3 regions of the Comamonas sp. CMM02 genome follow, and region 2 is predicted to be linked to each of the others. Evidence: predicted binding sites of a transcription regulator. Region 2 holds the regulator's gene; each other region holds the start of a gene.
The links. The regulator FNR, encoded in region 2, switches genes on or off when oxygen is low (the NO sensors DNR and NnrR bind a similar motif). The targets are predictions, from matches to a motif close to TTGATNNNNATCAA.
Positions count from the first base shown of each region.

Region 1 (5,345 bases), on a different contig from region 2:
AAGGCAGAGATTGAGCAGCTGCGTTCCATCAATTTGGCGTACAACAAGGCCGTGGCCAATCGCGCTGTGGCTGAGGTGATGAGCCTGGATGGCATGTTCCATGAAGTGCTGGCCACTGCATCTCGCAATCCTGTGCTTATCGATGTCTTGCGTGTGCTGCATGCCCGTTCACAGCGTTTCTGGGCAATTTCTCTTTCCAGCAGCGGGCATATGAATGAAGTTCAAGATGAGCATGAGCTGGTTGTGGATGCGCTGGAGCAAGGGGATGCCGAGTCTGCGCAGCAAGCAATTTCTGACCATGTGCTGTCGTTCAGGAATGCGCTGATCAATGCCCGGTCCTGATGGGGTGTGTGCGTTGTTGTGGCATCAATCAGTCCAAGCCACAGTGCCGGCTTGTGTGAAGCGGTTAATGCAACAGCGCCCGGTGGTGATGGATGTGAAACTGACATGGAGACAACGGATCACTCCATGCGATTCCTGACTGCTTCCGGCTCTTTTTTATTTCGATGGTGATTGCATGCGTGCTGTCTCCATGCATTGCAGTGTGGATAAAGCAGTGTGCTCAACAGGCCATCCTGCTGTCCTGCAAGGCAGCTTATGACCGCATAAAACCGCAGTACCTTCTGTCACTGAGAAGTTGTTCAAGCAGCAAGGCAATGCTCTGATGAGATAAAAAAAGCCAGCTCACTAGGAGCTGGCTTTTTGTTGATTGCTATGGTTTTACAACAATTGCAGGCCATCGGCGATGGTGGTGGACAGCAAGGCAGCGCTGCTGCGCAGTGCCTCGGTTTCGGCGGCATCCAGGGTTGGCATGAACGGGGCAGAGGCTCCGCGTGCGCCGATCAGGTGGGGCAGGGAGACACAGGTGTCGCGCACGCCCAGTAGCTCAGGCATGCAGGTGGACACCGCAAACACCGATTGCTCATCGGCCACGATGGCTTTGACCAGGCGTGCAATACAGCCGCCAATACCGAAGTTGGAGACACCCTTGCCCGCCTTTATGCGGTAGGCCGAGGTGCGTACATCTTCGGCAATTTGCAGTTGCATGGCCGCATCAATCGGGCGGCCCACTTGTGCCGCAAAAGCCGTAACGGGCATGCCAGCGACTTGGGCGCTGCTCCAGTTGGGTACAGACGAGTCGCCATGCTCACCCAGCACATAGGCGTGGATAGAGGGTGGTGCCACGCCCAGGTAATCGGCCAGCCGGTCGCGAAAACGGATCGAGTCCAGCGAGCAGCCGGTGCCAATTGCACGGCCCGGTGGCAGCCCATAGCGGTGCACGGCGATGGCGGGCATTACGTCCACCGGGTTGGTGGCGAACAGCAGCACGGCATCGGGGGCCACTTTCAGAATCTGGCCGATGATGGTGTCCGTCATCTTCAGGTTCTGCTGCAGCAACTCCAGGCGCGTCTGGCCGGGCTTCAGGCTGGCACCCGCAGTAATGACCACCACCGAGGCTCCGGCCAGATCGGCATAGTCGCCTTCGCTGACGCGGGCAGCCGTACCAAAGGCAGCGGCGTGGCCAATGTCAGCCGCCTCGCCGGCAGCGCGGGCAACGTTCTGGTCAACCAAAATGACCTGGCTGATGCCGGGCGTGGCCGACAGCAAATAACCTGCTGCCGCACCCACCTGGCCAGCGCCAATAATGCCAATACGTGCACCCATTTACAGCACTCCCATAGCAGGCCACAGCGTGGCGGACAGCAGCAAAATCAACCCCAGGCCAGCCAGCGTGACCACAATCCCCACCTTGGCGAACTGCGCCGTGTTGAAGGCATTGGTGCCGTAGCACAGCATGTTTTGCGGCGCATTCGTGGGCAGGATGAAGCCGAAGGAAACCACAAAGCTTTGAATCATTACGATGCCGAAAGCTGTTTCAGGGCTGACGGGCAGGGTCTGCGTGAAAGCGATCATGATGGGGATCAAGGTGCTGGCCAGACCGGTTGCCGAAGCAAAGCCCAAGTGCAGCACGATGCTGAACACCGACAGCGCCGCAATCACCGCCACGACAGGCAGCGCAGACAGGCCCATCTGGCCCAGCGTTTGCTGTGCCAGCCATCCAGCCGCACCGGTCTTGGACAGCAAATTGCCCAGCGAGATAGACGCTGCAAACAGCACGATCGTGCCCCAAGGCACCAGCTTTTCAGCCTGCGACCAGTGCATCACGCCAATTTTTGGCATCAGCAACAGAGCGATGCCGATCTGGGTGGTGGTGGTGGTGTCAAAAGGGTGCAGCATGCCTTCGGTGGACCACATCACCAGCAGCAATGCAGCCACGGCGATCAGGCGTTTTTCCACGGCGGTGACCGGGCCCAGCTCGGCCAGTTGCTGGCGCAGCTTGCCAGCCATGTCTTCACCTGCAGGCACCTGGGGGCGCAAAATCCACAGTGCCGCAAAGAACAGCACCACGCACATGCCGATGGTGAAGGGCAGCGCCGTCACAAACCATTGGCCCCATGTGATAGTTCGGCCAAAAGCCTGCTGCATGAAGTCCAGACTGATGATGTTCTGTGCAGCGCCGGTTTTGATGGCCATGTTGAAGATGGAGCAAGCGCTGGCGGTGACGATCATCAGCGTGGCGCCCAGCGAGCTGTTCACAGCCAGCCCCAGAGCGGCAGTAATGCCAATCATGATGGGAATCACTGCACCCACGCGGGCGGTGGCAGATGGGATGAACAAGGCCAGCACAAAGCCAACAATCATGGCCCCCAGTATCAGACGGGCTGGCGATACGCCGATCTTGCTCATCACGATCAGTGCGATGCGTTTGTCCAGCCCAGTGTGCTTGAGCGCTACAGCCAAGAACAGCGCGGCAGCCACGAGCAGTACAGCGGTGGACGAAAAGCCGGTGAGCATGGTGCTCAGCGCAGCCGATGAATTCATCACCTTGCCGCCTTCGGTAAGTGATGTCCCCATCAGCCCCAGCACGGCGGCACCGGTCAATACCACGGCACTGTTGGCGGGTGATACGCATTCGCTGATCCACAGCACCACCACCAGTACCAGCAGGCCCAGAGCCACCTGGCCCGAGTCCGTCAGTCCGGCTGGCTGGGGCAGGGCCAGAACGATGCCGTACAGCACCAGGCCCAGCAGCAGATAGGCTAGCTTTCTATTTGAATCAGGTTCCGGTTTCGATGTGATCGGGCCGGTTTCGGGTGCAGGCATAGATGCCATATGAGTTCCTCGCAAGAGTAAAAACCATCAGATTGGTTGGAACTATGCTAGTTCTTGTGCACAGCCCCATGCTTCAGATAAGAGGTGTTTTTCTATGCAATCTTGATGTGTGTCAAGGGAGTGGGTGGCTTCGCCTGCGCTGCAGCCTTGTGTGCCAGTGCTGGCTGTGCATTGACCCCTGCGACAGCGAGAAATGGCAAGCCAGTTGTGCCTGCAAATCGAAGCCCGCCTGATGAGCAGTCAGGCATGAAGCACCGAAGACCTTGTCACCTGCAAAGCCGTGCACCACATTGTGATTTTTGCGGGGGGGAGGACTTTATCAGCAGTTCCTATTGAGGCCGAGATGCAAAAAAGCCTGAGCGATGAAGCTCAGGCTTTGCATGACTGGTGGCAGGCCCGGTAGATGGGGCAAGCTAGTGGTATGAGATTGAAAAAAGAAATTGAGATACAGCAAGCAGGCATCCCAACAGACAGCTGGCAGGGATCGGTCCAGTGTGGGGCAATCTCAAATATTTGATAGTAGACAGAGCGATAGAGGAAAAAGAAAAAGTGCCTGAAAGGCGCGGCTGTGGCACACGAATTAAGTCTTGAAATCCGCATGGATGCTTGGATCTGTCGTTTGGTAAGTTGAACATACCAACAAAAGTACCAACAAATTTTTTGTTGACCCCTCTCACGTCCAAATCTGGATGGCATTGCTGTGGGTAGTGCGTCCTTGGGCGAACGCGCCAAGCTGCCGGTCAAGCAGTGAGCATGCACAAGAAGCGCGGCAACTGATAGGGCAGCTTGCACCGCCAGCAAGTGCCGCCGCTGGCCGAGCTCAAGAAGGTGCTGCGTACCAGCAAAGCGCGCCGCTTTGTGGACTCCAGCCGCGTCATCAACAGCGCGATCAAGACCCGAAATGCAGGCGATGACCAGGGCAAGGCGGTGCGCTGCTGGGTGTTTGAGTTGGGCGGTTAGACCGCTCTTTTCTGAGCCGACTCCGATCTCATGGCCAGCCCCGGAAACGGGGCTTTTTCATGCCCGCCAACATTGATGAATAAATAAGCATTTAAGCAGAAAACAAGGGTTTACCCTTGAGGAAATACAGTTCCGCCAAAATTCCGGGGAGGGGTCGGGAAAAGTGTAATCTGCGTAATCAGAGCAATCGCTAACCTGGAGATCCTTTTCTATCAATGCTTTCGGAGAAGTGCTTGTTGTAATTTTTCCGTAACCTGAGCGTAATCAGATTACAGAATTCAAAGTAATCTCTCGCAAACAGAAAAATCAATAAAAACAATGAGTTGCGAAGCCGCTGTAATCTGGATTACGCTGAATTACAGAAAGCTGTAACCTACGAAACCCAGCATTCATGCGGGTTTGCAGGCGATTTGATGGGCTAATTACGGAGGTTACGCTTTTCCCGAACCCATCCCGGGAATGGCTGGAAAAGCATGAATCCGCCGTGCTGCCGGATGCTGGCCCGTGCGCAGGCTGGCGACACCTTTGCGCCGGTAATATCAGGCTCATGGTCACCACCAGCATTGCCATCGCGCTCGCCTTGGCGCTTGGCATGGCAGGCCTAACTTACTCGTTGGTGGGGGCGCTATTCAGCGTGCGTCTTCAAGTAAGCATCATGCGATGCTGATGTGGCCAAGCGTCACGTGAACAGTCGAATGCGGTCAGAAGCAGGCGTTGATCTCTACGACACAAGGTGGTCACCAATTGAAGTTGGTAGATCAGAGAAATCGTCTTTAGCGACTTTGCTTATCTCAGATTAAGTTGCCTGAGATCGAGTGTCGGCCGAGTATATGGCTTTGACGCTCTTCCTTGTTCATGAGTTGCATGGAGTCGCTGTGCTGCAGAGGTCTTCGCCTAGTTCAGCTCGGTAACATAGCCTCATGCTGAATGAACCATTTCTGTGCGAGTACTGCGTTGCTGATAACGAGCTGCGCTTGGAGCTTCAAGAGCGCGGTAACGTTATTGATGTGTGCCCGATCTGCCATCACAAGGGCGGTAGAGCGCTGCCTGCGTCGGACACTCGAATTAAGCGAACGTTTCGTGCCTTAATTCGGCTGAACTTCTCTGAGTGGGACTACAACCACCACATCGGCGGCGATATATCGCTCGAGATGCTTATTTTTAAGAGCAATGCCATTTTCAACCTTGACGAAAGCGCATCGCTCAGTGAG
Region 1 is NZ_JACUZW010000001.1:840,893-846,237, forward strand. Features, by position in the region: gene IB213_RS03870 (GntR family transcriptional regulator) at 1-342, shown strand, start outside; gene IB213_RS03875 (L-lactate dehydrogenase) at 721-1,665, opposite strand; gene IB213_RS03880 (DASS family sodium-coupled anion symporter) at 1,666-3,174, opposite strand; gene IB213_RS03885 (hypothetical protein) at 3,961-4,134, shown strand; gene IB213_RS03890 (RES family NAD+ phosphorylase) at 5,055-5,345, shown strand, end outside.
Region 1: a site for FNR is predicted at 3,277-3,290, ahead of IB213_RS03880 (DASS family sodium-coupled anion symporter). Genes of this name have one in related genera too.

Region 2 (5,345 bases):
ATGCTTACTTTGTCGGGCGCAGAAGGAAGGTCTTCTTGCAAGATACGGCGCTGCGGCTTGAAACGCTCGGGCAAATGTGCATAGGCATACAGGGCAATACGATCTGGGCGCAACGCCGCAACCTGCTTTAATGTGCGGGCAAATGACTCTGCATTCTGCTTGGGTAAGCCGTAAATCAAATCGACATTGATCGACTCAAAGCCCAGCTCACGAGATGCTGCCACCAGATCAAACACCTGCTCTGCAGGCTGTTCACGGTGCACCGCTTTTTGCACCTCAGGATCAAAATCCTGAACACCAAAGCTCAGGCGGTTAAACCCGATCTCTTTGAGCACCGCCAAGCGCTCACGCGTCACCGTCCTTGGATCTACCTCAATCGAATATTCGCCAGCGGGATCAAAGTCAAAACGCTGACCCAGCATGCGCCACAGCTCGCGCAACTCTTCATCCGTAAGGAAAGTGGGCGTACCCCCACCGACGTGAAACTGGCTGACAACTTGCCCACGGCCACAGTGCTGCAGGTGCAAATCCACCTCGCGCTCCAAATAGCGCATGTAGGTGACAGCACGCTCATGGTGTTTGGTAATAATCTTGTTGCAGGCGCAGTAGTAGCACAGGGACTCACAAAAAGGAATGTGCACGTAGAGCGACATTGGCTGCTTTGCCGCAGCGGTCACTTTGCGCTGCTTCAACGCCAAGATATAGTCATCATCACCAAATGCCTCCACAAACCTGTCAGCAGTGGGGTAAGAGGTGTAGCGTGGACCAGGCACGTCATAGCGTCGCAAGAGTTCGGGGGTGACTACAGTCATGAATCTTTTTTCCTTGTTGCCCCTACTTTGCAACAATAAGCCACGTTTATCCTTGACTTGAATCAAGGGGGCGATGTAAAAGCAATGCCACAATTTGATTCATATCATTCGTAAAACCAATGCCACACTTTGATTCAAATCATTCATGGCTGCGCTCTTCACTCTGATAGTTCCGTTTCTATTTTTTTTAACATCTAGCCTACGTCTTACTCATAGACATATGGGCTTTTGAGTACATGACTCCACCATCCATCAAAGTAACCTGTTCCAACTGCAATCTGCGCGAACTCTGCATGCCCGTGGGCCTGAGCGAGCAGCAGTTGCAGCGCATTGATGACATTGTGGCAACGCGCCGCAAAGTCAAACGTGGAGCAACGCTGTTTCGCAACGGAGAAGCCTTCACGTCGCTGTATGCCATTCGTACGGGGTTTTTCAAAACTTGCGTGGCAACCGAAGATGGCCGGGATCAGGTGACGGGCTTTCAAATGGCAGGCGAGATCATCGGCCTGGATGGCATCGTCAATGATCACCACACTTGCGATGCCGTCGCACTAGAAGATGCGGAAGTTTGCGTCATGCCGTTTGATGGGCTGGAGGAAATTTCGCGCGAAGTGACTGCCCTGCAAACCCATGTGCACAAAGTGATGAGCCGGGAAATTGTGCGCGAGCACGGCGTCATGCTCCTGCTTGGCAGCATGCGTGCTGAAGAACGCTTGGCAGCATTTATTTTGAACTTGGTACAGCGCCTTCACGCTCGGGGTTTTTCCTCGTCAGAGCTGGTGCTGCGCATGACACGCGAGGAAATCGGCAGCTACCTGGGCCTCAAGCTGGAGACAGTGAGCCGCACCTTCTCCAAGTTTGTGGAAGAAGGCATGGTCGAAGTCAAGCAACGCCACGTCCGCATTCTGGACACGGCTGCATTGCAACGTCTGGTGAACAGCCAGCACGAAAGCAATAAATAAGAAATTGCAGGCTGGTTCAGCCAGCCCAAAAGCCTCCCACGCTATCGCTTTGGGAGGCTTTTTTTATGGCTGCCCTACCTGACATCGATAGAAAACATCGAGGACCTCCCTCAGGATATGGAAGGTTCTCCGTTGACCTTCGCTGCGGGTATGGACAGCAGCATTGTCAAATAGCCCGCCACTGAAAATACTGCCCAGAAAATAAAGAAGGCAATCGTATAGACAGCGCTGCGTGATAACTCAACACTTTGCCCCCACCACGACATATCCATAGGATCAAACACAGAAAAAACCAGCATTTCCATCACACCTGCTGCCAAAAAAGCAGGCCAGGCAATCCACATCCAGCGTTGTGCCAACATATGTCTTCCTTTGTGGTTTGGTTTAACGCTTTTATTGTGCACACCGTATTTTCAATATCAGCGTGGGACAAATACCAAATAAAAAAGATAGCTGCTTGCGCTTATTAACAAAGGATTTCAAAGTCATTAATACCTGAATCCCTTGCAACATAAGCGCAAGCAGCTATCTTTACCAGTAAATTTAAATTATTTAGGCGTTAAATCAGGCAAATCCGCATCCGGTGTTACTGCGTGATTGCGCACCGCATTGGCTGGCGCATAGCTCTTGTCCTGGTTGCGTAACTGTTCGTTGATGTTCACACCCTTTTGGTAGTAATCCGCATCGACAATTGGATCAGCACCACGCGCAGCGATCACCGCCGTCAAAATACCAGCCACCACCACAATCGCCGGTCCAGACAAGACCAGCCACACGTGGCCATATTTCCACCATGGGCCAGATCGTGTTTCCAGTTTTTTTACGTTCTGAGACATGCCAAACTTTCTTTCATCTTTAGACATGGTGTGCAGAGCTTGCGCCCTGCTCACCGCAAATAACACTTTCTTAGCGGGGCACCAAGAAAACAGACTTTTCTCGTACGTGACCTTTTCCACTTTGCGCAGAAATCTCGAACTCAATTCGATGCGAGCCTGAATCTGCAGTTCCATACGGAATTTGCACCCGTACAGCAACGCCACGCGTCTGCGCCGAATCCACAGCCACCTCGCGCCCCTCTACCAGCTCAATGCCTTCAAGGCCATCCACAGTCACCGTATAGGTTTGCGCTTCTTCCGTGGCATTCATGACTTGCAGACGGTATACGTTCTCCAGCTTCCCGCCCGCCGCAATACGCGCCAGCGATGCACGATCTCGGATCACATCGACTTTCAATGGCTCTCGCACCGCCATGCTAAACACCATTGCCGCGGACAGTCCCAGCAAGATGGCTGCATAAATCAACACCCTGGGGCGTGCAATCCGTCTCCAGATCTGGGAGCCTGGCCAACCTTTGCTGACTGCATTTTGTGTGGTCAGGCGAATCAGGCCCCGTGGGTAATGCATGTTGTCCATGACGTTATTACAAGCATCGATACACAAGCCACAACCAATACATTCGTACTGCAGACCATCACGAATATCAATGCCGACGGGGCAGACCTGGACACACAGCTTGCAGTCAATGCAGTCGCCCAGTCCTTGCGCCTTGTAATCTACTTCTTTTTTGCGAGGACCCCGATTTTCACCACGCAGTGCGTCATAACTAACAACCAGAGTGTCCTTGTCAAACATCGCGCTCTGAAAGCGTGCGTAAGGACACATGTATTTGCAGACTTGCTCACGCATGTAGCCGGCATTGCCGTAAGTGGCAAAACCATAAAACAGTACCCAAAAAATCTGCCAGCCACCTTCCAGAGCCAACAACTCGCCACCCAGCTCACGGATAGGTACAAAGTAGCCAACAAAAGTAAACCCTGTCCATAAAGCGATGGCAATCCACAAAAACTGCTTGAGCGTCTTGCGCCAGACCTTCTCCAAGGTCCAGCCGGATTGATCCAACCGGATACGCGCACTACGGTCGCCTTCGACTTTGTGCTCAATCCACATGAAGATTTCGCTATACACCGTTTGCGGGCATGCAAAACCACACCACAGCCGACCCGCTACCGCCGTAAACAGAAACAGCGCCAAAGCACTAATGATGAGCAAGCCCGTGAGGTAGATGAAGTCCTGCGGATACAGCACGTAGCCGAACAAATAAAAACGGCGGGCACCCAGGTCAAACAAGACCATCTGCCGCTGCCCCCATTCCAGCCACGGCAAACCATAAAAAAACAACTGCGTCAGCCACACCATTGCCCAGCGCCAGTTCATGAATTTTCCGCTGATGGAGCGCGGATAAATCTTTTTATGCGCTTCAAAAAACGATACGGTTTTTTCCTGGCTTTCCGCTTTGATAGGAATGGTTTTTTGCGGTTTTTTCTGCTCGGAACTCATGGGTCACACTCCCTAAATCGCACCAAAGAAAAAGGCGGCACACAGTGCCGCCTTAGACATCATTACGATGCTCAGTTAGCTGTTCCAGGCTTGTTAGACAAGCCCCAAACATATGCGGTCAGAACGTCAATCTGTGCAGGTGTCAACTTCTTGTCCTGCGCAGGCATTTCGTTCATCTTGCCATTCGTGATGATGTCAACAATGGCTTTTTCGCCCCAGCCGTGAAGCCAGATGTCATCCGTCAGATTCGGCGCACCTAGCAAGGTATTGCCCTTGCCATCCATGCCATGGCAAGCCGCGCAAGCCGTAAATTTCGACTTGCCCAGCGATGCCTTCAAAGAATCATGGGGGCTGTTAGACAGGCTCAAGACGTAGTGCGCCAAATTACGCACATCCTCGGCGGTACCAACCACTTCAGCCTGAGGCGGCATCATGGACATACGGCCTTGGGTAATGGTCTGCTTGATATTTTCTGGTGCACCACCGTGCAGCCAGTCAGCATCAGTCAAGTTAGGAAAGCTCTTGCCGCCACGTGCGTCAGAGCCATGGCACTGAGCGCAGTTGTTCATGAACAAGCGCTCACCAATTGCCATGGCCTGGCCATCCTTGGCTACATCTTCTGTGCTCATGGCCGTGAAACGTGCATACATAGGCTCCAATTCAGCTTTGGCTTTCTCCACCTCGGCTTCATAGGCACCCACTTGGCTCCACTGCATCTTGCCAGCATAAGCACCCAAACCGGGGTATGCCAGCAGGTACAGCAAGCTAAACACGATGGTGATCACAAACATCCAGATCCACCAGCGTGGCATAGGATTGTTCAGTTCGCGCAGGTCTTCGTCCCACACGTGGCCAGTCGTGTTGTCGCCATCAGAGACCACCTTTTTACGGGCAGTGATGATGAGCAGCACCAAGCAGGCGACGATGCCCACAATGGTGATGCCTGCGACGTAGACCGACCAGAAGTTATTTACGAAATCGCTCATGGGATGTTCTCGTTCTGGTGGAGAAATCAGTCTTGTTGGAACGGCAGTTGCGCTGCTTCATCGAAACGTGCCTGATTGCGGCGGGCATACGCCCACCACCAGATACCGATGAAAAGCGCCATCGAAACCAACGTTGCAACAATGCGCATGGTGGTGATGTCCATAGACTGATCCTTTTTACTTAAGCGCGGTGCCCAGACCTTGGAGGTAAGCAATCACTGCTTCCATCTCGGTCTTGCCCTTGACTT
Region 2 is NZ_JACUZW010000005.1:101,413-106,757, forward strand. Features, by position in the region: gene hemN (oxygen-independent coproporphyrinogen III oxidase) at 1-812, opposite strand, end outside; gene fnr (fumarate/nitrate reduction transcriptional regulator Fnr) at 1,049-1,774, shown strand; gene IB213_RS15765 (hypothetical protein) at 1,885-2,136, opposite strand; gene IB213_RS15770 (FixH family protein) at 2,323-2,610, opposite strand; gene ccoG (cytochrome c oxidase accessory protein CcoG) at 2,681-4,111, opposite strand; gene ccoP (cytochrome-c oxidase, cbb3-type subunit III) at 4,183-5,097, opposite strand; gene IB213_RS15785 (cbb3-type cytochrome c oxidase subunit 3) at 5,124-5,261, opposite strand; gene ccoO (cytochrome-c oxidase, cbb3-type subunit II) at 5,275-5,345, opposite strand, start outside.

Region 3 (5,345 bases), on a different contig from region 2:
CTGGAAAGGGTTGCCTGCCTGCGCCGGTGCGGTGCCAATGAAAAGGCCAAACCGCGAATTGCGCCAGTCGGGCTTGCCGTGGGGCATGCCAGCAATATTGCCCAAGGCTGCTGCCGTGCCTACGCGGTAGCTTTGACCACAGTAAGCGCCATGATTGGAAACATTGACCGTACCAAATGACTGGCGCGCAAAACGGTTGATCAGCGGTGTGCGACCTTCATTCGACGCATCTGTTACCAGCAACTGATTGGCCTTGGTGCCGTACTCCGGGTTGTTCGGATCGATCAGTGTTTCCAGATCACGAATGGCACGCAGACCTTCGACATGGCCTTCGCCAAACAGGTTGCCCCCATCGCTGATTTCCTGCACCAACTGCTCAAGCGAAATGCTTTTCCACTGGCCAGAGCCGCGTGGCCCTACGCGTTTGAGCGGCGTGAGCACGCGATGTGCAGCAGTTTGGTGGGCCAGCATGGCAGAGCCACGCGCGCAGCTGGTGGCGCGCCCTTCCAGACCATGGTCGCCCCCCAGCATGGCGTACACCTCGCGCACCGGTGTTTCCATGGGAGCGGGATTGGTGGTTGCAAGCGGGTGGTAAGGGTTGCCAGCAATTCGAAGGATCTGGTTGTTTTCGGTGTCGATACGCACTCGAACGCCGCACTGCGTCCAGCACCCCAGACATGACGATGGGCTGACCACCTGCCCCGGCTGGGTGGTGAGCTGGCCAGTCAAAGGATCGATACGAAACTCTGGGGTAAGCGAGTTGCCACGTGTAGCACTGGCTGTGGGCACACCCGAGGTGCCAGCCACCAAGCCTTTGGCGGTTTTAACCACCGTTTCACCGTAGCCTGCCGCAAAAGCAGCCAGACCGCCTGCCACGGCACCGCCGCGTAGCAGCATGCGCCGGCGCGCTACATCGGGTTCGTTGAATTGTTCGGAAGAATGTTTTTTATCAGTCATGGTCTGCCCTTTCAGGGCAGGCACCTGCAAAAGTTCAATAACTGCAAGTGCCCGTCAATATTGCGTTAAAGGCTGAATTGGCTTCAAACCTATGAAGCTTGCTCAAGCGGTCTGGGGGTGGCGCTCAGGAAAGACTTCCAGTGCCCAAGTTGCCATCGCCACCAAAGCCACACACAGGCCAGCGACACCCAGCATGCCCAGCAGGCCATCGCCCCCCAAAGGCATGTGGTACAGGTACAGACCTGCTCCAAACTTAGGCACGCCTTGAATGCCCATGAACAAAGCCCAGCGAAATGCCCAGGCTGCAGCTGCCAGGCCCAGGCCCAGCACCAGCGTGTAACCACTGGCGTTCAAACGCTGCCTGCCACGAAGCAACGCCCCCACCACCACAGCGCCAAACACCGCCGACCCCAGCATGGTCATGCGCCACACAGGAAATTCACTGAACAGTCGCAAAGCTTCGTTAAAGGATGGGCTCCAGCCCACAACACCAGACAAGGCCCACGCAAGCACCACCAGCAACAGCAAGCCAGCAACCCCTAATCCAATGCTGCGCAGCACTTGCAGGGCACTTGCATCGGGGCGCAGCTTGGCGGGCAAAAAGCGCTCGACCACCAGCATCACGCCCACTGCGGCCAGCCATCCTGTCAAGGCCAGGTTCACCGGCACCCACAGGGTGTTCCACAAGGGACGTGCACGAATGACCATCAGCTCCGCGCCGGAATAAACAGTGATCGACAGCGCAGACAGCAGCAGCAATGGCACCAGTCCACGCATCCAGCGGGTTTTACCTAGCCACCATGCGGCACAAAAGGCCAGCGCTATTCCCACAAAAAGTGGCAACAGCACCGCACCACGCGACATCCACGACCAAGGCGTGAAGTGGGCATAAAAATGCCAGAAGCGTGCGGGCTGGTGCAAATCCGCCAGCAACGAAACAGGTGCAGCCAAGGTGCTTACAGCCAGCGTCAACACAGCCACGGGCAGCAGACGCTGCATGGCACTACCGCGTTGACCAAAAGCACATACCGAAACCAGCAGTGCGGCACCTGTGGCCACGCCCACCAAGAAGAAATACTGGACAGCCCAGGGCAGCCAGGCCACTTCGTAATGCGGGGTCAAGAGTTCAGTGATTTGCATAAGACACTCCCAAGGCTTCAGTGATCGGAGAGAAGGCGCACGCTGGCTTGGCCGTCAACACCGTTGACAAACTCGTTGGGCAAACCAATGTAGAAAACACGTGGTTCTGTCTTCATGTCTGGCTTGAGCACCTTGATGTCCTGCTTGTGTGCAGCCATGCGCTGGTTGATTTCACTGCCCTGATCGTTCAGGTCACCAATCACGCGGGCCCCGCCCACGCAGCTCTCTACGCATGCAGGCAAGAGCCCAGCTTCCAGCCGGTGCTCACAGAAAGTGCACTTGTCGGCAGTCTGCGTTTCATGGTTGATAAAGCGCGCGTCGTAAGGACAGGCTTGCACGCAGTACCCGCAGCCCACGCAGCGCTCGTTGTCCACCAGGACGATGCCGTCCGTGCGCTGGAAGGTTGCTTGCACCGGGCAAACAGGAACGCAGGGAGGGTTGTCACAGTGGTTGCACAGGCGCGGCAAGCTCACCATGGCAGGAGCGCTGGCCCCTGGCTGGCTGATCTCGTACTGCAACACTGTCGTTCTGAACTGGCCAATAGGGGGCAAGTTTTCTACAGAGCAGCTGACGGTGCATGCCTGGCAGCCAATGCATTTACGCATGTCAACCAGCATGCCAAAACGCTTGCCCTGCATGCCGGGGCGGCGCTGTGGCTGGAAGTCCGGTTCCGGCTGCGCAGCGTTAGCGCTACCAGCCAGGCCAAAGCCGGTGGCCAAAGCGACCAACTCTTGCAAGAAACTCCGCTTTGTATTCGAAGGTGTGGGACTAATATGGTTTTCATGCATTTGAAAATCCTTTTATGAAGGAATACCCTGATTTTCAAATGCTTCGCACCCTATTCAAATTGACACACATCAATCATATAAGTTATTGTTTTTATTGTATTTTTCAACAAAACCAGCGATATTAAATAATAATAATTAAGGAAGTATTAACAAATAATTAAAATACACAAATCGTTGATTAAATAGAGATTCACCACCTTTCAACAAATTATTTTATTCATTGCTGAACAAGGCTTGGCATCATCAAGAGGGCTGAAACGGGCGGGTCTGGCACGGCTAAAGACAAAACTTTTCCTGCAAAAGATCCACAAAAGCCCGAACCTTTGCTGGACGAAACCGTGATGCCGGAAATACGGCATGAATGCCCCCTGAGGGCAGCGCCCATTGAGGCAAGACGTGGGTCAAGCTTGCGTCAGCCAAATCTTGCGCCACCATGTAGTCCGGCAAGATAGACAGCCCCGCCCCCTGACGCACGGCCTCGCGCACGGCCAGCGTTGCATCCAGATAAATGCACGGGTGAACAACAACGCTCTGAGGCTCTAGCGCAGGGTGCGAAAAACTCCAGCGTGTGGGGTCACGCAATGCCGTATTGGCCACAAATGGCAGTGCCTCAATGTCTTTCGGCGCAGTCACCCGTGCCACTTGCGACAGCCAGCCAGGGGCAGCCACCAGCAGCTGCCGAAATGTCCCGATTTGCCGTGCTTGCAAATGCAGGTCTGTCAGCCAGCCCACGCGAATTGCCAGCTCCACCTGCCCAGACATGAGGTCGAGGGACTGGTCGCTGAGCGCTGCCTCGACCTTGCATTGCGGAAAGCGCCGTGTGAATTCAGCAATGGCCGGCACGATCGTGGTGATGCCGTAGTCCAGCGGTGCGGTCAAACGCAGTGTCCCAGCAGGCTCTACCGCTACCTCGGCCAGCTCTTCAAAGGCATCGCTCGCTTCTTTGAGGATCAGCGCACACCTTTGATAAAAACCTTTGCCAGCCGCTGTCAGTGCCACCTTGCGTGTCGTTCGTGTCAGCAAGGTCGTCCGGAACTCTCTCTCCAGCCGCGTCACCTGCTGGCTCACCACGGCTTTGGTAATGCCAAGACGGTCTGCTGCGGCCGTGAAACTGCCGGTCTCCGCCACAGCAGCGAAATAGGCCAGTCGCTTGAGATTGGCAAAGTTACTCAGATCGGTTGCTTCCATATTGTTTGCTTTTTACATACGGTCCATCTATTTCACCACCCTTTATTCATCAATGCAGGACTTCTACCATCACGGCATTGAATGAAACGGAGCCTTTTTATGCGCAAAACCCTGTACTACATCTACGACCCGCTGTGTGGGTGGTGCTACGGCGCTGGTGGCGCAGTGCAAGCTCTGGCAGACAGCACAGACATAGCGCTGCAAATGCTGCCCAGCGGACTGTTCTCTGGCGAAGGCGCACGGCCGATGAGCGAGGATTTCGCGGCCTACGCATGGAGCAACGACCAGCGCATTGAGCAGCTGACAGGCCAGCGGTTCACCGAACGCTACCGCCATGAAGTGCTGACCGACAACCAGCAGATGTTTGACAGCGCGCCTGCCACGCTGGCTTTGACGGCCGTGGCCCTGACAGCGCCCTGCCGTGAGGGGCATGCACTCAAAGCCATCCAGCAGGCACGTTACGTGGACGGGCTCGACATCACGCAGCCTGGCACCTTGGCATCTTTACTCCATGCGCTTGGCCTTGAAGACGCCGCAAAACTGCTGGCCCAGCCAGATGCAAGCCTGATCGCAGCCAACAGCGCCCGCATTGCACAAGCGCAAACACTGCTTGCGCAATTTGGGGCACGTGGTGTGCCTGCCTTCATTGTGGAGATGAATGGACATCGCCAGTTGATGTCTTCAAACGCAGCACTCTCCAACCCGCAGACCTTCGTAGACCAGCTGGCTGCAGCCTGAGGCCTTCTCTCTTTATCCACATCGACCAAAGGAGCACCCTGATGAACCGCCGAAATTTTGTTCAAACCGCCGCAGCCGCCGGTGCCACCATCGCCATGGCAGGCTGCACAGCCCTATCGAGCACAAGCACCCCACTGCAATGGAAACACTTGCCTGCGGGCGAAAAAGGTTTCTTCCGGGCTCCCGTGCTGCTGTCCGGTGCCCGGGAGGCCATCCTGATCGACGCAGGCTTCTCACTGCCTGATGGCCGTGCTGTGGCAGAGGCCATCCAAGCCTCGGGCAAGACACTGACCACGATCTACATCAGCCAGAGTGACCCCGACTACTACTTCAGCCTTGGGCCTATCAAGCAAGCATTTCCAAACGCCAAAGTCATTGCCGCTACCGAAACCATTGCCGCAATCCGCTCCAATGCACAAAAGAAAATTGATACATGGGCGCCCCAGCTCAAAGAAAATGGCCCGCAAAAACTGACCGACATCATCTTTCCTGAAGCCTTTGATGGCCCTGCGCTGAAACTCGAAGGTCAGACCA
Region 3 is NZ_JACUZW010000001.1:717,185-722,529, reverse strand. Features, by position in the region: gene IB213_RS03330 (tetrathionate reductase subunit A) at 1-957, opposite strand, end outside; gene nrfD (NrfD/PsrC family molybdoenzyme membrane anchor subunit) at 1,060-2,097, opposite strand; gene dsrO (sulfate reduction electron transfer complex DsrMKJOP subunit DsrO) at 2,115-2,885, opposite strand; gene IB213_RS03315 (LysR family transcriptional regulator) at 3,162-4,073, opposite strand; gene IB213_RS03310 (DsbA family protein) at 4,173-4,811, shown strand; gene IB213_RS03305 (MBL fold metallo-hydrolase) at 4,850-5,345, shown strand, end outside.
Region 3: a site for FNR is predicted at 2,945-2,958, ahead of dsrO (sulfate reduction electron transfer complex DsrMKJOP subunit DsrO). Genes of this name have one in related genera too.